3 regions of the Celeribacter indicus genome follow, and region 3 is predicted to be linked to each of the others. Evidence: riboswitches for the same ligand, from Rfam matches in the RefSeq annotation. Region 3 holds a riboswitch; each other region holds the start of a gene.
What was found. Region 3 has a riboswitch for cobalamin ahead of P73_RS15540 (TonB-dependent receptor plug domain-containing protein). Riboswitches for the same ligand answer to the same signal wherever they lie in the genome.
Positions count from the first base shown of each region.

Region 1: it holds a riboswitch for cobalamin, as region 3 does, so the genes downstream of both, P73_RS05265 (ABC transporter substrate-binding protein) here and P73_RS15540 (TonB-dependent receptor plug domain-containing protein) in region 3, are expected to answer to the same signal.
Region 2: it holds a riboswitch for cobalamin, as region 3 does, so the genes downstream of both, nrdH (glutaredoxin-like protein NrdH) here and P73_RS15540 (TonB-dependent receptor plug domain-containing protein) in region 3, are expected to answer to the same signal.

Region 1 is NZ_CP004393.1:1,024,820-1,032,041, forward strand. Features, by position in the region: one part of gene P73_RS05235 (IS3 family transposase) at 1-407, opposite strand, end outside; one part of gene P73_RS05235 (IS3 family transposase) at 407-743, opposite strand; gene P73_RS05245 (class I SAM-dependent methyltransferase) at 797-1,324, opposite strand; gene P73_RS05250 (pseudoazurin) at 1,321-1,743, opposite strand; gene P73_RS05255 (ABC transporter ATP-binding protein) at 1,740-2,513, opposite strand; gene P73_RS05260 (FecCD family ABC transporter permease) at 2,510-3,550, opposite strand; gene P73_RS05265 (ABC transporter substrate-binding protein) at 3,547-4,557, opposite strand; cobalamin riboswitch at 4,729-4,924, opposite strand; one part of gene P73_RS24805 (IS630 family transposase) at 5,115-5,729, opposite strand; one part of gene P73_RS24805 (IS630 family transposase) at 5,732-6,073, opposite strand; gene P73_RS05280 (ABC transporter permease) at 6,230-7,222, opposite strand, start outside.
Region 2 is NZ_CP004393.1:1,148,000-1,155,221, reverse strand. Features, by position in the region: gene nadA (quinolinate synthase NadA) at 1-311, opposite strand, end outside; gene nrdF (class 1b ribonucleoside-diphosphate reductase subunit beta) at 452-1,423, opposite strand; gene nrdE (class 1b ribonucleoside-diphosphate reductase subunit alpha) at 1,431-3,554, opposite strand; gene nrdI (class Ib ribonucleoside-diphosphate reductase assembly flavoprotein NrdI) at 3,536-3,991, opposite strand; gene nrdH (glutaredoxin-like protein NrdH) at 3,996-4,217, opposite strand; cobalamin riboswitch at 4,310-4,498, opposite strand; gene P73_RS05870 (aspartate aminotransferase family protein) at 4,870-6,243, opposite strand; gene P73_RS05865 (Lrp/AsnC family transcriptional regulator) at 6,388-6,870, opposite strand; gene P73_RS05860 (cyclodeaminase) at 6,880-7,222, opposite strand, start outside.
Region 3 is NZ_CP004393.1:3,135,162-3,142,383, reverse strand. Features, by position in the region: gene P73_RS15560 (adenosylcobinamide amidohydrolase) at 1-22, opposite strand, end outside; gene P73_RS15555 (ABC transporter ATP-binding protein) at 19-777, opposite strand; gene P73_RS15550 (FecCD family ABC transporter permease) at 774-1,757, opposite strand; gene P73_RS15545 (ABC transporter substrate-binding protein) at 1,754-2,611, opposite strand; gene P73_RS15540 (TonB-dependent receptor plug domain-containing protein) at 2,616-4,442, opposite strand; cobalamin riboswitch at 4,580-4,789, opposite strand; gene P73_RS24510 (PQQ-dependent sugar dehydrogenase) at 5,075-6,763, shown strand; gene P73_RS15530 (GumC family protein) at 6,861-7,222, opposite strand, start outside.

The DNA.
Region 1 (7,222 bases), 2.1 Mb from region 3:
GGATAAAACCACGTAAGCCGGGCTTGTGATCAGGTCGTGCTCCTTGAGGACGCGATACACGGAAGACTCTGATACAAAATATTTTTCCGTGTCCGTGAAGCGCACGGCCAGTTCCCGCGGCGACAGTTCGCTTTCCTCCAGCGCCAAGCTAACGACCTTCTTGCGAACAGGCTCGGGAATACGGTTCCAGACCCGTGACGGTCTCGAACTGCGATCTTCCAGCGCTTCGGGGCCGCCCGATAGATACCGATCATACCAGCGGTAGAAGGTAGCCCTGGGGATGCCCAGCTTGTCCAAGGTTCGCTTCGTCGGCAAGTGCGACTGCTCGACCAAACGAATGATCTCCAGCTTCTCGGATGCAGGGTATCTCATGAGTCGTCGCCCCCATCCCCGAGAATGCTTTTTTTGAGCAGGCGAAGCTCGAGCGCCTGCTCGGCAACAACTTCTTTGAGTTCGCGGGATTCACGACGCAGGGTTTTGACTTCGGTCGAGTTTGCCTCTCGCGCCGTGTCGCCGGCGAGACGCTTCTTGCCGGCCTCGAGGAATTCCTTCGACCAGCTGTAATACAGGCTCTGAGCGATACCTTCCCGGCGACACAGCTCAGCAATGCTGTCCTCACCTTTCAGGCCATCCAACACGATCCTGATCTTCTCTTCCGCTGAATACTGTTTGCGGGTTGCGCGCCGGATGTCTTTGACAACCTTCTCGCCATGGCTCTGTTTGGGTACGGATTTCTGTCTCATCTTCACTCCTTGGTGGTTACGATGAGCCAGAAATCCTCTCTTATCAAATCGCCCTAAGCTGTCCCATTGGCGCTGACGTCACACAGCGCCGCCCAGCGGCCTGTGGGTTTCGGCCGGGTCCAGTCGCCGTCATAGATCAGCAGCCGGCCACCGGGGCGGAGGATGCGGAACCAGTCGGCGAAGGCGGCCTCGGGCTCCACCAGTGTCCAGACGAGATGGCGGCAGAGGATCGCGTCATAGCTTTCGCCGTGTTCCATCGTGCGTCCGGCATCCGCCAGCAGAAAGCGCAGGCGCGGCTTTCCGGCGTGCTTGTCCCGCGCCACGCGCAGCATGTCCTCGGAAAAATCAAGTGCCGTCACCTCATGTCCGAGATTGTGGACCAGCCGCGTGACCTCGCCCGTGCCGCAGGCAAGCTCCAGCACCCGCGCCGGGTCCGGACCCAAATGGTCGCGCATCGGCTGCGCCCAGGCGTCCGCCTCCGGCCCCGGCGCGATGCGGTGGCCGAAGGCCAGATCGAAGGTCTGCGCCCGGCGCGACCAGTAATCGCGGATCTCCTCGGTCAGATCGTGATTTGCCGTCACCGGGCCACCGCCTCCAGTATTTCCTCGAAGCGTTGCCGCGCGCGGTCCGGCAGATCCTCGGGCAACTCGCGTGCGGTCGGCCCGCCGACCTCTATCAGCATCACCATGCCCATGGCGTAATGCGGGCTGCACTTGATGCCGTAGAGGCCCGGCTCGGTCAGCGTCACCGTGACATCCTCGTCGATCTGGGTTTTGAACGGCTCTGCCCCTTCGGGGATCATGCCGTCGATGACCGCGGCATTGTGGCCCGGCTGGGCCGGGACGAAGCGCACGCTGTCGCCGGGCGCGATGGCCAGAAACTGCGGCTCGTAGATCATCGGCCCCTGGTCGTTCCGCGTATACATCCCGACCTCATGCGTCTCGGCCAGGGCGGTGCCTGCCGTGAGGCAGGTCAGAAGAAAGGCGGCAGCGGTTTTCATCGGACATTCTCCAGACAATGGAAACGGAAGATCGTGGCGCCGTCGGCCGGATCGTGCAGCGGCGTGGCGCGCACCCGGAAGATGGCGGCGAGGCGGTCGGGCGTCAGAACCTCGGCCGGCGGGCCGCAGGCGATCAGGCGTCCGTCTTCCATCACGCCGAGCCGGTCGCAGCCCATCGCCTGATTGAGGTCGTGCAGCGCCATGATCACCGTGACCGGCAGGTCGCTGACCAGCCGCAACAGCGTAAGCTGGTGGTGGATGTCGAGATGGTTGGTCGGCTCGTCCAGCATCAGAAGGCGAGGACGCTGCGCCAGCGCGCGGGCGATGTGGACGCGCTGGCGCTCTCCGCCCGAGAGGGTCGACCAGGCGTCGCGCGCCATATGCGCCATGTCGACGGCGGCCAGCGCCTCCTCCACGATCCGCGTGTCGGCGGGGCCGAAGGGTGCCAGCGCCGAGAGCCAGGGCGTGCGCCCCAACTCCACCGCGTCGCGCACGCTGAGCGCCTCGGAGGTGTCGGCCATCTGTTCGACCAGTGCGATCCGCTGCGCCACCTCGCGCCTTGTCAGCGCGGAAAGCGGCCGGCCGTCGAGATGCACCGCCCCCGCCGGGCGCGGCGCAAGACCGGCCAGCAGGCGCAGCAGCGTGGACTTGCCCGATCCGTTCGGGCCGACAAGGCCGAAGGTCTCGCCGGGTTCGACGTCGATGCTGACGCCATCGACGATGCTGCGCCCTCCGGCGCGCCAGCCCAGATCGGTTGCCCGCAGCTTCACGGCCGCCTCCGGTTGCGCACGAGGATCAGCGCAAAGCCCGGCGCGCCGACCAGCGCGGTGACGACGCCGATGGGCACCACCTGTCCCGGAATGAGAATGCGCGAGGTGACGTCGGCCGCGATCAGGAACATCGCCCCCGCCAGCGCAGCGGCCGGAATGAGCCGCCCGTGTCGCGGACCGACGACGAAGCGCATGGCATGGGGGATCACCAGGCCGACGAAGCCGATGGAGCCCACGAGGCTGACCATCGTGGCGGTCATGAGCGTGGTCGCCCCGATCAGCACGACCTGCACCTGACGCACCGGAATACCCAGCGCGGCGGCCGAGGACGTGCCGAAGGAAAAGGCGTCCATTGCGCGGGCGAACCACAGACAGGCGAGGAACCCCAGCGCCACCGCCGGCGCGGCCAGCGTGACATCCGGCCAGCGCACGCCCGACAGGTTGCCCAGCAGCCAGAACATGATGCCGCGTGCCTGTTCCGCATTGGCGGATTTGGCGATGAAGAACGATGTCAGCGCGTTGAACAGTTGCGAACCTGCGATCCCCGCCAGCACCAGATGCGCCGAACCGCCCCCCGCCGCCCGCGCCAGCGCTGCGACCAGCAGGAAGGCCAGCGCAGCCCCGCCAAAGGCGCCGGCCGATATGCCGACAAGGCCGCCGCCGACGCCGAGGATCGTGACCGCCACCGCCCCGGTTCCGGCCCCGGCGGAAACGCCCAGAAGGTAGGGATCGGCCAGCGCGTTGCGCACCAGCGACTGCAACACCACGCCGGACAGCGCAAGCCCCGCGCCGCAGGCCGCGGCGACCAGCGTGCGCGGCAGGCGGTAGCTCCAGACGATGCCGGCGTCGATGGGATCGACCGCATGGCCCGCGCCCCACAGGTTGTTGGCAAAGACTGCCGCGATGGTGGCGACGGGCAGGGGGGTCTCGCCGATGATCACACCGGCGAGGATCGAAAGCGCAAGCGCGGCCGCCCCCGCCGCTGCCCAGAGCGCGACGGGCCGCAGCACTGCGGCGGGGGCGGCGGTATCCGTCATTGCAGGTCGAACTCCGCCAGCGCGTCGGAGAGTGTTTCCAGCGCGCCGATATTGCGGATCGACGGATCCATGCCATGCGCGTCCAGGATGACGATCCGGTCGTTCTTCACCGCCTCCATCTGGCTTGCGACGGGATCGGAGCGCAGGAATTCCAGCTTCCGCTCCACATCGTCGGCCTCGAACCGGCGGCGGTCCATGCGGGCGACGACGATCACGGTGGGATCGGCGCGGGCGATGGTCTCCCAGCTTACGGTGGGCCATTCCTCGTTACTGTCGACCACGTTCCTGAGCCCGAGCGCCTGCATCATGTAGGCCGGCGCGCCGCCCTGGCCGGCGACATAGGGGTCGATGTCCATCTCTGCCGAGGAAAACCAGAACACCGCCGATGCCTCCTTCAGGCCGAGGCCCTGCGCCTTCTCGATCGCCGCCGCCTCGCGCGCCTTCAGATCGGCGACCAGCGCCTCGCCGCGCCCGGCCACGTCGAAGATCTGCGCCAGGTCGCTGATGCCCTGATAGAGGCTGTCCATGGAATACAGCTCCAGCCGGGTGCCGTCCGAGCCCGCGGTGTTGTCCTTGCCGACGCAATCGGCAGGCAGCGTATAGGTCGGGATGCCGAGGTCGGCGAACTGCTCGCGCGTGGCGACGATCCCCTGCGCGCCCACATGCCATTCGTATTGCACCGCGACCAGACCGGGACGCTTGGCCACGACGCTTTCGAAGCTCGGATCGTTGTCGGCGAGCCGTGCGACCCCGGCGTTCAACTCGGCGAATTCGGGCAGCACCTCGGTAAACCAGACGGAGGTTCCGACCACCTTGTCGCCAAGGCCCAGCGAATAGAGGATCTCGGTCGCGGCTTGCCCGACCGTCACCACGCTTTCCGGTGCCGCGTCGAACGTCACCTCGACACCGCAATTGGCGAGCGTCAGCGGGTATTGAGTTTCGGCCTGCGCTGGCAGCGCAAGCCATGCGGCGCCCAGGGCCGCCGCGGTCAGGGGTCTGATGAACATGAATCGTCTCCGGTATGTGATGCGACCGGAGACAGGGAGGGAATGCCGACCCGCAGGCCGACGGCCATCGCCGGAATGGCGGCGGGTGGGTCCGTTCTGGCTGTGACGGCCGCGACGGGACGTCTTTGGGAAGACTTCATTCGACACCTCCCCGGACACCCCGTCCGGGCCGCGTTGCTGACAGTGTCGGCAGGTCTCCTGACTGGCGGGTCATTGCTGACAGCAGCCTTCCCATGGCCCATGGCCACAGTGGCATTATCGCTGCGCGCTCGCCGCCTACAGTTGCGGGGGCAGTTCCGGTTCGCCGGCGGGCCGGCGGCGGATTCCCTTTTGATTCCTTGCGGAAACCGACAACGGACAAGTAACCAACCGCCTTTTCCAAAGCAAGCGCGCAAAAAGTTATGGAGGGCAGAGTTAGACAATGGTGTTCAGAATGCCTGCCTTCGCATTCAGAGACGATAGGGGCGCAGGTCGCGGAACCAGCCGGTGTTCACCTACTCCAGCGCTGCCGCCTCATTGCGGAGGATCGGGGCAAAAGCCGATAAAGCGTTTCGGCTTTAACCCGAGACATATCCAGCAGCCTTGAAGTAGTTCCAGCACTCTGTTGGGTCGTAGAGCTCGCAGATTGCGCCGATGGCGTCGAAGACTTCGGTGAAGGTTCTGGCGCCGATCTTTCGAAGGTGAGCTTTCAGTTTGGAGAATGCTTGCTCGATGGGATTGAGATCCGGCGAGTAAGGCGGGAGGTACAGAAACCAGCAGCCGTGGTCGTGCAAGGCCTGAGCCGCCTCCTTGTTCCGATGGGTCGCCAGATTGTCCAGGATGACAACGGTGCCGGGGGCGATCTCCGGGACAAGCACTTCTCGGATGTAGACGGCAAAGGCGGGGCCATCCATGGCACCCTTGATGACCCATGGTGCGATCAAAGCATCCGAGGCCAGCCCGGCGATCAGCGTTTGGGTTCCCCAACTGCCAAACGGTGCATCCATGGTCAGGCGATGACCCCGCTTGGCCCGGCCACGCAGACGGGTCAGGTTGGTCTTCACTGCCGTTTCATCAATAAAGACAACGCGTTCGGGAAAGGCCGCAATGGCAGGCAGCCGATGCTTGAACCACTCAGTCCGCTGCTGTCTTACCTTGGCGCGACCGCGCTCGGTGGCGACCAGCGACTTTTTTTGTATGTGAAACCGAGCCGGGACAGCAGGTTGGCGATGGAAGAATGATGCACCCGCACGCCTGCCGCGGCCGCCAGCGCGTCGCGCAACTCAAAGAGCGTGATGTCGGGGTCTTGCGCGACCAGTTCCTTCAGGAAAGCCTGATGCGCTGCCAGCTTTCCCCGACCACGTGGCGGGCCTTGCGGTGCGGGCTCCGCATGGCCCTTGGTCCGAACCTGACGCGCCCACCGCGCGCCTGTCGCCGCAGACACTTTCAGGCGCAACGCCGCCGCCCGCCCGCTTAACCCTTCCTCAATATACTCCTGAAACCGCGCCCGAAGCGCATTCGGCAAAGGTGCTGACATGATCCATCCTCCCAAACAGGATGAATCACATCAGCCACCTCAAGGAAACCCCCGCCGATTCAAATTCAAGCCGAAACGCTTTAGGCCCTGACGGCAAGGGCCTCGACCAAGTCGTCCACACGATTGCCACTTCCGCTTTCCGGATCGCTCATCGCCTTACTCCGCCGTTGCCATACCAAGCCGCTGAAGAACTCGTCGCTCAACGAGGACCACCGCCAGGTAAAAGAGCACAGACAGCAGAACCGAGACGGCTGCCACGGCCCAGATCATGCCGTAGTCGAGAAATCCGCGGGACTGGTTCAGAAGATTGCCCAGGCCTTTCCCGGTGGCCAGCCATTCTGCAATCATCACGCCCAACAGCGCGCGTGGCACGGTCAGGCGCGTCGCAGCGAACAGATATGGCAGCGAGGTGGGGAGCGTCACCATGCGCATCTCTTTCCAGCGTCCCGCCCCGTAGGCGCGGGGCAGATCCTGTGCGCTGCGTGGTACCAGCGCCAGTCCCTGGGCCAGCGTCACGAAAGCAGGAAAGAACGTCACCGAGATCGTCGCCCAAAGTGTCAGCGACGTGCCGCGCCCGAGGATCAGCACCAGAAGCGGCGTCAGAGCCACCAGCGGCATGGTCTGCGTGACCAGTGCCACCGGCATGAAGGCCTCGATGGCGCGGGGAAACAGCCGTGACGAGATCGCCAACAGGAAGGCAAACCCGAGCCCGGCGGCCATGCCCGCAAACGTGATCGGCAAGGTTTCGGCCAGTGCGGCCAGCAAGCGGGTCTGTGCGCTTTCGGCCGTTGGGGCCAGAAACAGGTAGTCGACCACGCCCCAGGGTGTTTTCGAGATCAGGTCCGGGACACCTGTTGCTTTGATGAAAGCCCACCAGACGAGGAAGGGGAGCGCGATGGTGCCCAGCGTCAGGACAATCCGCTTGGCGGGGCGCCCAGCGGCTTTGGACTCCTGGGGCATGGCGGTGTTCAGCGTCACCGCACGCGTGGCACCGATGGTCCGGGTGGCGAGAAGCGCGAAAACACCATAGGAAAGACCTGCGATCAGCGTGGCCACCAGGCCGATGCCCCAGAGCCGGTCAGGCTCGCCGCGTCCGAGCGAGCCCAGCAGATAGGCACCCAGCCCCCAGCGTCCGCCGCCGCCAAACTC
Region 2 (7,222 bases), 2.0 Mb from region 3:
CCCGCCTGCACGATCACATCCGCCTCGACCTCGGCCGCCTTGATCGCGAGCTGGAGGCTGTCGCCGACGAAATCGGAGACGCCGTGATAGATCTCCGGCGTCATGTAGTTATGGCCGAGGATGACGGCGTTGCGCGCCGCCTTGAGCTCGTTGATGGCCTTCACATAGGGGGCATAGACCGCCCAGTCGACCGGGGAGACGACACGGTCCATGCGCGCGTAGACGTCCTGCATGGACGCGGCCAGATCCGGCGACGGTGCGAGGTCGAAGCGCTCGGAGAGAGTCGAGCGCACGTGGCTGAGATCGAGCAAGGTCGGGTCCCCCTGTGGAAAACATGGACCGTCATATATTGGCTTGCCCCCGAAAGCCAAGCCCCGCAAGCGCCCGGACACGGAAAAACAGCGGCCGCGCGGCGCGGGGCCCGGCCCCGGATCGGGGCCGGTTGCGGCGCTCAGAAATCCCAGTCCTCGTCCTCGGTCGCGACTGCCTTGCCGATGACATAGGAAGAGCCGGAGCCCGAGAAGAAGTCGTGGTTCTCGCTGTCGGGGGAAAGCGCGGCGAGGATCGCGGGGTTCACCTCCGAGACCTCCGGCGGGAAGAGCGCCTCGAAGCCGAGGTTCTGCAACGCCTTGTTGGCGTTGTAATGCAGGAAGACCTTCACCTCTTCGGTCAGACCGATCCCGTCATAGAGCGCCTCGGTATAGGCGCTTTCGATGTCGTAGAGATCGAAGAGCAGCGCGAAGGCATAGTCCTTCAGCTCCGCCCGCCTCTCTCCGGACAGCCGTTCGAGCCCGCGCTGGAACTTGTAGCCGATGTAATAGCCGTGCACCGCCTCGTCGCGGATGATCAGCCGGATCAGGTCGGCGGTGTTGGTGAGCTTCGCCCGGCTCGACCAGAACATCGGCAGGTAGAAGCCCGAATAGAACAGGAAACTCTCGAGGAACACGCTGGCGATCTTGCGCTTGAGCGGATCGCTTCCCGGCGCGTAGGTCTCGAGGATCGCGCGCGCCTTGGCCTGGAGATGCGGGTTCTCCTCCGACCAGCGGAAGGCCTCGTCCACCTCCCGCGTCGAGCAGAGCGTCGAGAAGATCGAGGAATAGGAGCGCGCGTGCACCGCCTCCATGAAGGCGATGTTGGTCAGCACCGCCTCCTCATGCGGCGTCACCGCATCCGGCATGAGCGAGGGCGCCCCCACCGTGTTCTGGATCGTGTCGAGCAGCGTCAGCCCGGTGAAGACCCGGATGGTCAGCCGCTGCTCCTCCTCGCTCAGCGTCGCCCAGCTCGGGATGTCGTTCGACAGCGGCACCTTCTCGGGCAGCCAGAAATTCACCGTCAGCCGGTTCCAGACCTCGAGATCCTTCTCGTCCTGGAGCCGGTTCCAGTTGATCGCGCGCGGCACGCGAATGTCGGTCATGTCTTTCATCGGAACCTCACAATGTGCAGGAGACGCAGCCCTGCACCTCGGTCCCCTCCAGGGCCGTCTGGCGCAGGCGCACGTAATAGATGGTCTTGATGCCCTTCTTCCAGGCATAGATCTGGGCACGGTTGATGTCGCGCGTCGTCGCCTCCGCCGGGAAGAACAGCGTGAGCGACAGGCCCTGATCGACATGTTCCGTCGCCGCCGCATAGGTGTCGATCAGCGCCTCGGGCCCGATCTCGTAGGCGTCGCGATAATAGTCGAGATTGTCGTTGTTCATGAAGGCGGCCGGGTAATAGACCCGCCCGATCTTGCCCTCTTTGCGGATCTCGATCTTCGAGACGATGGGATGGATCGAGGAGGTCGAATTGTTGATGTAGCTGATCGAGCCGGTCGGCGGCACCGCCTGGAGGTTGCGGTTGTAGAGCCCGTCCTGCATCACCGCCTCCCGGAGCGCGGCCCAGTGCCCCCGCGTCGGCAGGTCGATGCCCTCGAACAGCGCCTTCACCGCGGCGCTCTCGGGAAGCCAGTCGCGTTCCACATATTTGTCGAAGAAGCTGCCGTCGGCATAGGCGCTGTCCCCGAACCCCCGGAAGGTCGTTTCCTTCTCCCGCGCCAGCGCGTTCGAGGCGCGGAGCGCGTGATAGGCGACGGCGGCGAAATAGACGGAGGTGAACTCGATCCCCTCCGGACTGCCGTAATGGATGTGCTCGCGCGCCAGGAACCCGTGCAGGTTCATCTGGCCGAGGCCTATGGCATGGCTTTCGTCATTGCCGCGGCGGACCGAGGGCACGGCGTCGATCGCCGACATCTCCGACACGGCGGTGAGCGCCCGCACGGCGGTCTCGACCGTCTGCCCGAGCTGCTTGCCATCCATCGCCTTCGCGATGTTGAGCGAGCCGAGGTTGCAGGAAATATCCGTCCCGAGGCGGGCATAGGACAGGTCCTCGTTGAAGTCCGAGGCCTCGTTGACCTGGAGGATCTCCGAACAGAGGTTCGACATGTTGATCCGTCCCGCGATCGGGTTCGCGCGGTTCACCGTGTCCTCGAACAGGATATAGGGATAGCCGCTCTCGAACTGGATCTCCGCGAGCGTCTGGAAGAAGGCGCGGGCGTTGATCTTCTTCTTGCGGATGCGCTTGTCGTCCACCATCTCCTCGTATTTTTCCGTGACGGAGAGTTCCGAGAAGGGCACGCCATAGACCTTTTCGACATCGTGCGGCGAAAAGAGATACATATCGGCGTTTTTCTTGGCCAATTCGAACGTCACATCGGGAATGACCACGCCAAGGCTCAGCGTCTTGATACGGATCTTCTCGTCCGCGTTCTCGCGTTTCGTGTCGAGGAAGCGCAGGATGTCGGGGTGATGCGCGTTGAGGTAGACCGCCCCCGCCCCCTGCCGCGCGCCAAGCTGGTTGGCATAGGAAAAGCTGTCCTCGAGGAGCTTCATCACCGGGATCACGCCGGAGGACTGGTTCTCGATCCCCTTGATCGGCGCGCCGTGCTCGCGGATGTTGGTCAGCAGGAGCGCCACCCCGCCGCCGCGCTTGCTGAGTTGCAGCGCGGAGTTGATGCCCCGCCCGATGCTCTCCATGTTGTCCTCGAGCCGCAGAAGGAAGCACGAGATCAGCTCCCCGCGGCTCTTCTTCCCGGCGTTCAGGAAGGTCGGCGTCGCCGGCTGGAACCGGCCCGACAGGATCTCCTCCATGAAGGCCATCGCGAGCGCCTCGTCGCCGCGCGCAAGCGCAAGGGCCACCATCACCACGCGGTCCTCATAGCGTTCGAGATAGCGCTGCCCGTCGCGGGTCTTCAGCGTGTAGGAGGTGTAATACTTGAACGCGCCGAGGAAGGTCGGGAAGCGGAACTTCTTCGCATAGGCCGCCTCCCAGATCCTGCGCATGAAATTCCTGGAATACTGGTCCAGGACCTCCGCCTCGTAATAGCCTTCCTCCACGAGATAGCCGAGCTTCTCGTCGAGCGAGTGAAAGAACACCGTGTTCTGGTTCACATGCTGCAAGAAATACTGACGCGCGGCCATGCGATCCGCCTCGAAGCGGATCCGGCCCTCCCCGTCGTAGAGATTGAGCATCGCGTTCAGCGCGTGGTAATCGAGGCCGTTCAGGTCGGTGTCGAGCATGGCGCGGATCCCATTTTTTCGAGCCCGGCGCGGACGCGGGCGATATCGCTGTCAAATCCCGCCAGCTCGAACTTGTAGAGCAGCGGAACATCGCATTTGCGGGCGATCACATCGCCCGCCATGGCATAAAGCCTGCCGAAATTCCGGTTTCCGGCCCCGATCACGCCCCGCATCAGGGCGCGGGTGTCGGGGTCGTTGAGCAGCCGGATCACCTGTTTCGGGACCGCCCCGCGCCCGGTCCCGTCGGCATAGGTCGGACAGATCAGGACGAAGGGGCGGGCGATGCCGGGCATCGCCTCCTTCGGGGAGATCGGCACGCGCCGGACCGTCAGCCCGAGCCGCGCGACGAAACGCAAGGTGTTCCCCGATGCGGAGGAATAATAGACGATCTCCGGCAGGCCCTGCGGCGGCACCGGGACGGCAGCATCCGGGGGCATGGGATCACAGGAGCCGCGCGATCATGTCCGGGCGGAAGCCCGACCAGTGGTCCTCTCCCGCGACGACGACCGGCGCCTGGCGATAGCCGAGCCCGGTCACGCGGCTCATCGCGTCGCTGTCCTGGGTCAGGTCGATGACATCGTAGGACAGCCCCTTCGCATCGAGCGCGCGGGTCGTGGCGGTGCATTGCACACAGGCGGGTTTGGAATAGACGGTGATGCTCATGTCGGTCCTCTCGCTTCTCTCAGACGTCGAGGCCGCGAGCGACGGACCGCAGGCGCCCCGCCGAACACACGCCCCCGAACCCTCCGTTCGTGGTCATTGTCATATGCCCGGCAGGTCTCCTGACTCGCGGTTCACCGCTTGGCCGGCCTTCCCGGACGTGCGTCCAGTGGCGTGATCGGCCTCGCTCACCGCTTACAGTTGCGGGGGCAGCGCCGGACTCTCACCGGCTTCCCTCTTAGCCGGCGACTCGTGCCGACGGAACCGAAGCAACATCATATTGATGGTTTCGACGAGGGCTTGTCAATATCTGGTTTTCCCACGCGCCCTCGCCCCGCGCCGGAAGACGGGGCGAACGGTGTGGTAACGGGATCTTTACCCGCGCCGGATAGGGTGGAGAGACCGGTGCCGCAACCTCCGCAACTCGCGGCGCCGGTCCTCCCTCCGGCTGAAAGGCAGATCCATGATGATGACGTTCCGACCCCTCGCCCGCACCCTCGCCGTGACGATCACCGGGATCTTTCGGGGCGCCGCCGGATGCACGATCCGGGCGGAGCCCCGGATGGCCCGGCCGCTCCCGCGGCTGGGCAGTCCCGCAACCGGACGCAGCCGGCGGCATGGCCCGGCCGTCCCCCTGGCCTCCTCTCCGCCGGTCTCAGCCGGGCAGCACGGTGTCCACCGCCACCTTCATCGCATCCACGATCCGGTCCGCTTCGCCGCGGGTGAGGCAGAAGGGCGGCGCGAAGCCGATGATGTCGCCCTGCGGCAGGGCCCGCCCGATGACCCCCTCCGCCAGAAGCGCCGCGGCGAGCGAGGCCCCGACCTGATCCCCCGCGTCGAAGAAGCTGCGGCTGTCCCGGTCCCGCACGAAATCCAGCGCACAGAGCATGCCCTCGCCCCGGATCTCCCCGACATTCGGATGATCGCCCAGCGCGTCCTTCATCGCCGCCGTCAGATAGGCGCCGGTGCTTGCGGCATTCTCGACGAGGGCCAACTCGTCCAGAAGCCGGAGGTTGGCCACGCCGGCCGCGGCCCCCACCGGATGCGCGGAATAGGTCCAGCCATGGCCGATGGGCCCGTTCTCGTCCGTTCCCCGTTCGAGCACCTTCCACATCCTCTCCGACACGATCGTGCCGGAAAGCGGCGCATAGGCGGAGGTCAGCCCCTTGGCGATGGTGATGAGATCCGGTTTCAGCCCGTACCGCCCGGAACCGAACATCGTCCCGAGCCGGCCGAAACCGGTCACGACCTCGTCGGCGACCAGAAGGATGTCGTGCCGGTCGAGCACCTCCTGAATCGCCTCCCAGTAACCGGCCGGCGGCGGCACGATGCCGCCCGTGCCCAGGACCGGCTCGCCGATGAAGGCCGCGATCGTGTCCGCCCCTTCCCGCGCGATCAACTCCTCGAGCTTCGCGACGCAATCGGCGACGAAGGCCGCTTCGGACATGGCGAGGTCGTCGCGGCGGAAATAACAGGGCGCTTCCGTGTGCAGCACGCGGTCCAGGGGCAGGTCGAACTTCCGGTGGAACAGCTCGAGCCCGGTCAGCGATCCGGTCATCAGGCCGGAGCCGTGATAGCCGCGGCGGCGGGAGATGATCTTCTTCTTCTCCGGCCGGCCGAGGATGTTGTTGTAATACCAGATCAGCTTGATGTTGGTTTCGTTCGCATCGGAGCCGGACAGGCCGAAATACACCTTCGACATATGCTCGGGGGCGCGGTCCAGGACCATTTTCGCGAGCGTGATCGACGCTTCCGTGCCATGGCCGACATAGGCGTGGTAATAGGCCAGCTCGCGCGCCTGTTCCGCGATGGCCTCCGCGATCTCCTGCCGGCCGTAGCCCACGTTCACACAGTAGAGCCCCGCGAACCCGTCGAGGAATTCGCGCCCGTCGCGATCCACGATCGTGGCGCCCCGCGCCGTCCTGACGATCCGGCCCGGCGCCTCGCCGCGGGCATGCCGGGCGAGATGGGTGGAGGGATGGAAGAAATTCTCGCGATCCCATGTGTCGAGCTGGTCGTTGGTCAGCATGCCTTTCCCCTTTCCTTGCGCCGGACCACGGCGCCGCGCGGCGGCGCGGTCCGGCCGTCGCCTGCCAGTCTGACGCCGCCGCGCGGAAAGGGAGACCAAAAGGACCGCGGGAACAGTCCGTCCGGCCTGCGTGGACGGTCAGGACTAGTCCATTCGGTCCAGAAACAGCTCGAGCGGCGGCGTCCCGCCGCCCTTGACCTGTTTCGTGACGACATAGGTGAAATAGCGCGCGATGCCGATCCGGGCGTCCAGGAGCGTGTCGATCAGGTGCTGATAGGCCTCGATGTCGCGGGTGACGATCTGCAAGAGGTAGTCGTAGCGGCCGCCCAGCGCCCAGCAGGTCACGATCTCCTCATGGGCCTGGAGGCTCGCCTCGAAGGTGCGGAACGAGGCCTGGGTGTGGTCGGCCAGCTCCGCGGCGACGAACACGGTCACGGAGGGGCCGAGCTTCCTGAGGTTGATCTGCGCGCGGTAGCCTTCGATCAGCCCGGCGCGCTCCAGTTTCCTGAGCCGTTCCCAGGCCGGCGTGGGAGAGAGCCCGATCCTGTCGGCAAGCGCGGTTTTCGAGAGCCGTCCCTCGCGGGCCAGCACGCGCAGAATGGCGAGATCGCGGGCGTCGAGCTTCATGGCGACCTCCTATGCGACATGTCCCGGCCCCCCTTCCGCCGGCCCGGCCGCCAGACGGCGCGCGACATGGGCGGCGATGACCGTGTCCTGCACGCCCGTCCCGGTCAGGTCGCAGATCGTGATCTGGCGCGGATCGGTCCGCCCGGTCACGGCGCCGGCAACGATCTGGCCGAGCTCCGGCGGAAGCGCCAGCATCAGCCCCGCGGCCCGCGCGGCGCGCAGCTCTCCGAGCGTTTCGCACTGGCTCACCCGGTCGCAGACATAGAGCTGCGCCGCCGCGAGCGCCTCTGGCGCGATCTCGGTCTTTTCGGCCTGATCGGCCCCCATCGCGGTGATGTGCAGCCCGTCATGA
Region 3 (7,222 bases):
GGCGCAGGGCGGGGCCGGTCACGGGACCACCGCGAGTGGCTGGAACACCGGGCCGTCCGGTGTCTGCGCGAAATGCGCGGTGATCCCGAAATGGGTGCGCAGCGTCTCGGGCGTGAGCACATCCGCGGGCCGGCCCTCCGCCGCGATCCGGCCGCCGGAGAGCAGGACGAGACGGGTGCAGTGCCGCACGGCGAGGCCGAGATCGTGGAGCGAGACGAGGAGCGACCGGCCCTGCCGCGCGAGATCTGCGAAGAGCTGCATCGTCGCGATCTGATGCGCCGGGTCGAGCCCCGCCACGGGCTCGTCTGCGAGGATCAGCGGGGTCTCCTGCGCCAGCGCCCGCGCGATCAGCACGCGCGCCTGTTCTCCGCCCGACAGCCGCGTGGCGGTGCGCCCGCGCAGGGTTTCGAGCCCCATCCGCGCGATGGCGCCCTCGACCGCGGCACGGTCCGTTTCCGAAAGCCGCTGCCCCGCCCCGAGATAGGGCACCCGGCCAAGCGCAATCACCGTCTCGACGGAGACGGGCCAGGCGATCTCGCGCGTCTGCGGCATCCAGGCGGCGGCCCTTGCGCGGTCGGTGGCCGGCAGCGCGGCGAGCGAAGACTGCCCGTCGAAGGGCACGAGGCCGAGGCTCGCGCGCATCAGCGTCGTCTTGCCCGCGCCGTTCGGGCCGATCAGCCCGACGAATTCGCCCGCACCGAGGTCGAGGGAGATGTCGCGCAGGATCGTGCGGCCGCGCAAGGTGACGGAGAGATGGTCGAGCGACAGGCGGGTCATCGGATGTCCCTCCGTGTCCTGTAGATGAGATGCAGGAAGAGCGGCGCGCCGACGAGCGCCATCACCACTCCGAGTTTCAGATCCTTCGTCGGCAGGACGACCCGCACCGCGATATCGGCGGCGAGCACCAGCGCGGCGCCGCCGAGCGCGGAGGCCCAGAGCAGCGCCGAGGGGCGCGCGCCGACGCGCTGGCGCAGAAGATGCGGCACGACGAGCCCGACGAAGCCGATGGCGCCCGCGACGGCGGTGGAGGCGCCCACGGCGCAGGCGGTGCCGAGCACGAGCAGGAGCCGCATCCGCCCGAGGTCGATCCCCATTGCCGCCGCCGCATCCTCGCCCAGCGTCAGCGCATCGAGCCCGCGCCCGAGCGAGGCGAGGATCAGCCAGCCCGCAAGGGTGAAGGGCAGGGCAAGCCAGACATGGGTCATCGAACGGTCCGCGAGCGATCCCATCATCCAGAAGACGATCTCGCTGGCCGCGAAGGGATTGGGCGAGAGGTTGAGCACGAGCGAGGTCAGCGCGCCCGCCAGCGCGGAAATCGCGATGCCCGCGAGGATGAGCGTGAGCGAAGAGCCGCGCGGTCCGGCAAGGGCGAGGATCAGCCCGACGCCCGCCAGCGCGCCCGCGAGCGCGCCGAAGGGCAGGGCGAGCGCGACCGCGGCGGCAAGTCCCGTCTGGATCGTCAGGACCGCGCCGAGCGCCGCCGTGCCGGAGATGCCGATGAGGCCCGGATCGGCCAGCGGATTGCGCAGGTAGCCCTGCATCGCCGCGCCAGAGAGGCCGAGGCTCGCTCCGACCATCAGCGCGAGCAGGACACGGGGCAGGCGGATCTCGCGCATCACGATGGTGAGCGCCGTCCCGTCGTCGCGGACGAGCGCACGCAGGCTCTCCGCCGGACCGATCCCCGCCGGGCCGATGGTGAGCGCGATGACGGCCAGCAGGGCGGCAAGCGCGATGAGTGTCAGTGCCGGAAGCCTCATTGCGCCGCTCCGTTCAGCACGGCGCGGCGCGTGTCTCCGAGCGCTGCGATGGCCTCGAGCACGGCGGGCGTGCCGCAGAGCCAGTCGCGGTCGGACATCGTCGCGGAGGCCGCGCCGCCGCGCAAGGTCGTGAGGGCGGGATGGATCAGAAGCTCCTCCGCCCGCGAGGCGCCGGGGTGCGGTCCGCTGGTGATCAGCGCGTCGGGATCGGCGATCACCATGGCCTCGAGCGGGACGAAGCCGCCGCCCGCGACGCCGATCTCGGCGGCGACATTGCCGAAGCCGGCGGCCTCGAGGATATCGCCCGCGAGCGTGGAGCTGCCGGTGGTGTAGCCGTTGGGATAATAGAGCGCGGCACGCGGACGGGGGGCGCCGGAGGCGGCGATCTCCGCCTCGGCCTCCGCCCTCAGCGCCGCAAGCCGCGCGTTGAACTCGTCGATCACGGCCTGCGCCTCCGCCTCGCGATGCAGGGCGGCGCCCATCTGCGCGATGCGGGCGGGCACGTCGGCAAGCGAGGTCGCGGGGGAGAAGCGCATCACCGGAATGCCGAGATCCTCGAGGATCTGCATGGTTTCGCGCGCGGTATAGCTGCCGGAGACGACGAGATCGGGCGCGAGCAGGTAGATCTCCTCGGCGCGGGCGTCGTTGCGCGGATAGGCGCGCGCGGCCTCCGCCATGGCGGAACTGTGCGGGTCGGCGGCGAGCCCGGAGACGGAGACGAGCTGTCCCGGCGCGGCGAGCAGCATGGCGAGCTGATCGGTGCACAGGTTCGTCGAGACGACGCGCAGCGGCGCGGCCCCCGCCGCGCAGAGCGGCAGGCAGAGGGCGGCGACCAGCGCCGCCGCCCGGATCATGCGCTCAGAAGGAGGCACGGACACCGACATAGGCCGAGCGGCCCGGTGTGTTGTAACCGTCCGCGGTCTCGTAGTCCTCGTCCCCGAGGTTCTCGAGGCGCAGGGTGAGATCGGTGGCCGCCGTCAGCGCATAGGTGAACCCGGCGTTGACCAGCGTGTAATCGCCCACCTTGTGATCGGCCGGCGCGTAGGAGGAGGGGATGACATCCGCGACGTGCTGCACCTCGACCGTCCCGGTGAGACGGTCCGACAGCAGCGTGTCGAGCCCGAGGACGAGATCGTGACGCGGCACGCGCTCGGCGCGCTGCCCCTCGGTTTTCGCGTCGGTATAGGTATAGTTCCCCCGGAGCGCGAGCGCGGGGCCGACCCCGTAGCGGCCCGACAGCTCGATGCCCCTGGACACCGTGGTGCCGTCGACCTGCGCGTAGCAGCCGGGGCCGCCGACGCAGGCGGTCGAGGCGGTGTCGAAGTCGATCCGGTCCTCGATCTCCGTGTAGAATGCCGTCGCCTTCGCGAAGCTGTCGGATCCGAAGCGGCGCTCCGCGCCCAGTTCGAAGCTCCTGCTCGTCTCCTCCTCGAGGCCGGGATCGCCGTAATCGCTGTAGCGTTCGAAGAGCGAGGGCGCGCGGAAGCCGGTTCCGGCGACGGCGCGGATCGTCCAGTCCGGCGCCGCGCGCCAGGCGGCGGCAAGCCGGCCGGAGACATGGGAGCCGAAATCGGAATGGTCGTCGTAGCGCAGCGCCACCGACAGATCGACCGTCGGGGCGGCAGCGTAGAGCCATTCGCCACTCACCGACCAGCTGCGGTCGTCCGCGTCCCATCCGTCGATCTCGAACTCCTCCTCGGTATAGTCGAGCCCGACGCTCAGCGACGAGATGTCCGACAGCTCCGCCGTGCCGAGATAGGCGAGGTTGCGGCGGCGGCCCGAGTAATCTTCGGTATATCCGCCGGGATAGCTGCGCTCGGTCTCGAACAGGCTGGCGCTGAATTCATGATGCATCGCGCCGCCCGTCACACGCGCGAAGGCACGCAGGCCGGTTTCGTCGCGGCTGGTCTCGCCCTCGGGATCGGTGTCGGAGAGATCGTAGTCGGTCTCGGAGGTGCGGTAGAGGCCGGAGAGGCCGAGGGTCAGCCCGTCGCTCACGTCCTGTTCGAGGCCGAAGGTGAGGAAGGTCTGTTCGAACCCGTCGTCCTCGTCATCGCTCGCGCGCGAGGAAAATCCGTCGGTGCTGAGATGGGACAGGGTGAAGGAAAGCTTTCCGCTGTCGCTTTCCATCACGGTGGAGATCCCGCCGGCATAGGTGCCGTAGCTTCCGGCCTCGAAGGCGGCGGTCGAGGTGTAGCCCGGCCGCACCGCCTCGTCGGTGCGGATGTCGATCAGCCCGGCGATCGCCTCGGAGCCGTAGAGGGCGGATTGCGAGCCCTTCAGCACCTCGACGGAGGAGATGCCGAAGGACAGCAGCCCGCCGAAGTCGTACTGGCTTTGCGTTTTCGAGGGATCGGCGACGTCGATGCCGTTGATGCGCACGCCGACATATTGCGCGCCGAGACCGCGGATATACAGGTTTGTGGAGGCGCCGGTGCCGCCGTTGCGGGTAAAGCTCACGCCGGGCAGGCTGCCGAGCCGTTCGGAGACCGGCCGGGCCGCGGCGGTGAGCGCGTCGGCGTCGAGCTTTTCGACGGTGGCGCCGGTCCTGCCGGCCTCGACCGGCGTCAGGCTGCCGGAGACGATGATCTCGTCGAGCTCCAGGACGTCCTGTGCGACGGCCGGCAGGGCGAGGGTGGCGCAGAGCGCGGTGGAAAGCAGGTGGCGGGTCGTCAAGATCTTCATCCTTGTCCCATCGGTGCGCCGCATGAAATGCGGCCTGCAAGTGTCAGACGGTGCTCGGAAAAAGGTCCTTCAGGATTCCGAGCACGGCGATGTGCCACCACGACGGAAGACCGTAGCCCCGGCACGCCCCGCGCCCGGACTGGGTGAACACTTCGGCAGGTCTCCTGACTTGCGGGTCGCTGCTTGGCCGGGCCTTCCCGCGGGCCGTGAGGCGCCACAGTGGCTTTGTCCGGCTTCGCTCTCCGCCTACAGTTGCGGGGGCAGTCGCGGAATGGGCCCTGTCGCAGGGCGGACCGCGTTCCCTTTTATCCGGTGGTATCTCCCGGACCGAAGCGCTCACCTCCTAGCGCAGAGATCACGCGCCTGTAAAGGGGCGTCGGGCGCGGCATGGTGCCCGCCCGGCCGCGAGACCGGCGCCTCCAATTTGCGCAGTTGTCTGGAAAACATGCGGCGCGGCGGCGCGTTTTCGCGGCGGGCCCGCGCATAAGGCGCGTCGCGGCGGATCTTGGCTTGGAGGCGGCGGGGCGACCATGCAAGATATCCCGTGGAGAGGGTGGGTCTCTCCGCGCCCGAGGGCGCTGTCTTGATCTGTTAACGAGTATCCGGGGACGAGAGGAAAATCCGTGAAACCAATGCGTGTGGGTGCCTATGTTCTGGGCGGGCTGGCGGGGGCTGCGGCGCTCGTCGGGATCGGGGTCTGGGGTGGCTATGAGCTGAACAACCAGATGCAGGACCGCTGGAGCTTTTTCGCGACGCGATATTACAAGCTCCAGGGGGTCTACAATTCAATGTTCAACGCGGATGCGCCGCCGGAGGTGGAGCGGCTGGTCACGAACCGGGCGGTGCTGAGCAAGCGGACGATGTACCTGCCGGCGAGCGCGCGCGATTTCGCGGGCGGCATCGCGCCCTTTCTCGACCGCTCGCTCCTGCTGACCGACCGGCTCGGCAAGACCTTCCATATCGACGGGGAGACCGTCACCGAGCTTTCCGTCGCGCCGCCCGACGCAAAACGCGCGGAGCTGCAACAGCAGCTCGGCGAGGGGCTCCTGGGCGAGATCGAGGTGGATTTCAACTGGATGCGGTACAACGACGTGCTCTTCGTTCCGCGCGACGGCGGAGGCGGATCGCTCCTGATGTCCTTCACCGACTGGCGGCCCGAGGGGCTCTGCTTCGGCTCGACCCTCGCGCGGCTCGTGGTGGACAGCGACCGGCCGGAAGACTGGCAGGCCGGGCCGGAGGACTGGGAGGTGGTCGCGCAGACCGAGCCCTGTATCAAGCCCTTCACCTCCGGCAAGGGGATCTACGGCCTCGAGGCGGGCGGACGCATGGCGCCCCTGCCCGACGGGCGGGTGGTCTGGACCTCCGGTGTCTATGAGCGCGACGACCGCCACGAAGGGCTCGATTTCTCCACGGCGCTCGCCCAGACGGACGAGGGCGATTACGGTAAGGTGATGCTGGTCGACCTCGACACCGGCGAAAAGGAGATCGTCGCGAAGGGCCTGCGCAACCCGCAGGGCGTCACGGTCGATGTCGCGGGCGAGATCTGGGTGACGGATCACGGGATGGAGGGCGGCGACGAGCTGAACCATGTCTTCGAGGGGGCGAATTTCGGTTTTCCCGCGGTGAGTTACGGGGTGAAATACAACCGCAAGCCGGCCGGAAACGGCGACAGGCACGCCAATCACGACGGCTATGACGAGCCGGCGATGTCCTGGGTGCCGTCGATCGCGCCCTCCTCGGTGATCGCGGTCAACGGCTTTCACTACGCCTGGGACGGCGATTTCATCGTCGGCGGTCTCAGCGGCGCGCTGCACCGCGTGCACCTGCGCGACGGGCGCGGGGTCTATGACGAGGCGATCCAGTTCGGCCAGAGGATCCGCGACCTCGCGACGCTCGACGAGGGGCGCACCATCGTGGTCTATACCGACGACCGGCGGATCATCACGCTCGCGGCCGATACCGGCCCGGACCCGATGGCCCGGTTCGAGGCGCTCCTGCGCGAGGACGCGCCCTCGCCGGAGATCTTCGCCTCCGCCGAGAGCACGATGAATGCCTGCCTGCAATGCCACAGCCTCCTCGAGGGCGTGGACGAGGGCGCGGGGCCGACGCTGCACGCGGTCTGCGGGCGCGGACCGGGGGCGACGCCCTTCGACGGCTATTCCGGCGCGCTCGACGGCGTGGCCGGGGTCTGGACGCAGCAGACGCTCGCGGCCTTCATGTCCGACCCGGTGGCGCTCGCGCCGAACACCAACATGGCGTGGAGCGGGATGGAGGATGCGGCGGCGGCGGACCTGATCTCCGGGGTGCTCTGCAAGATGTGAGCGCGCGCGTCCGTCCGCCCCTGCGGCCGGCATGAGAAACCGCGCCCCTCGCAGGGCGCGGTTTTTGCGCGGATCCGGTGCCGGAGGGCGGGAGGCGTCAGGCCGTCGCGTCGTTCGTGAGCACGAGGCCCAGGTTGCGCGCATTCGCGTTTCTCGCCACCTCGAGCGGTTCATGCAGCTCGCCGCCGGTGAGCGTGCCCGCGCGCACCACGAACAGCTCGATGTCCATCTCCTCGAGCGAGGTGAAGGCGTCGGTGAAATCCTGCGCCGGGGGCAGGTCGAGGATGACCGTATCGAACTGCCGCGAGAGCGTCTGGAGGATCTGGCGGAACCGCTCGGTGTCGAAGACCACGGAGGGGTCGGAGGCCATTTCCTCGCACGGCACGAAGCTCGCGCCGAACCGGGGCAGGCCGGTGATCGCCTGGCCGATCTCCGTATCGCCGTAGAGCGTGGAGGCGA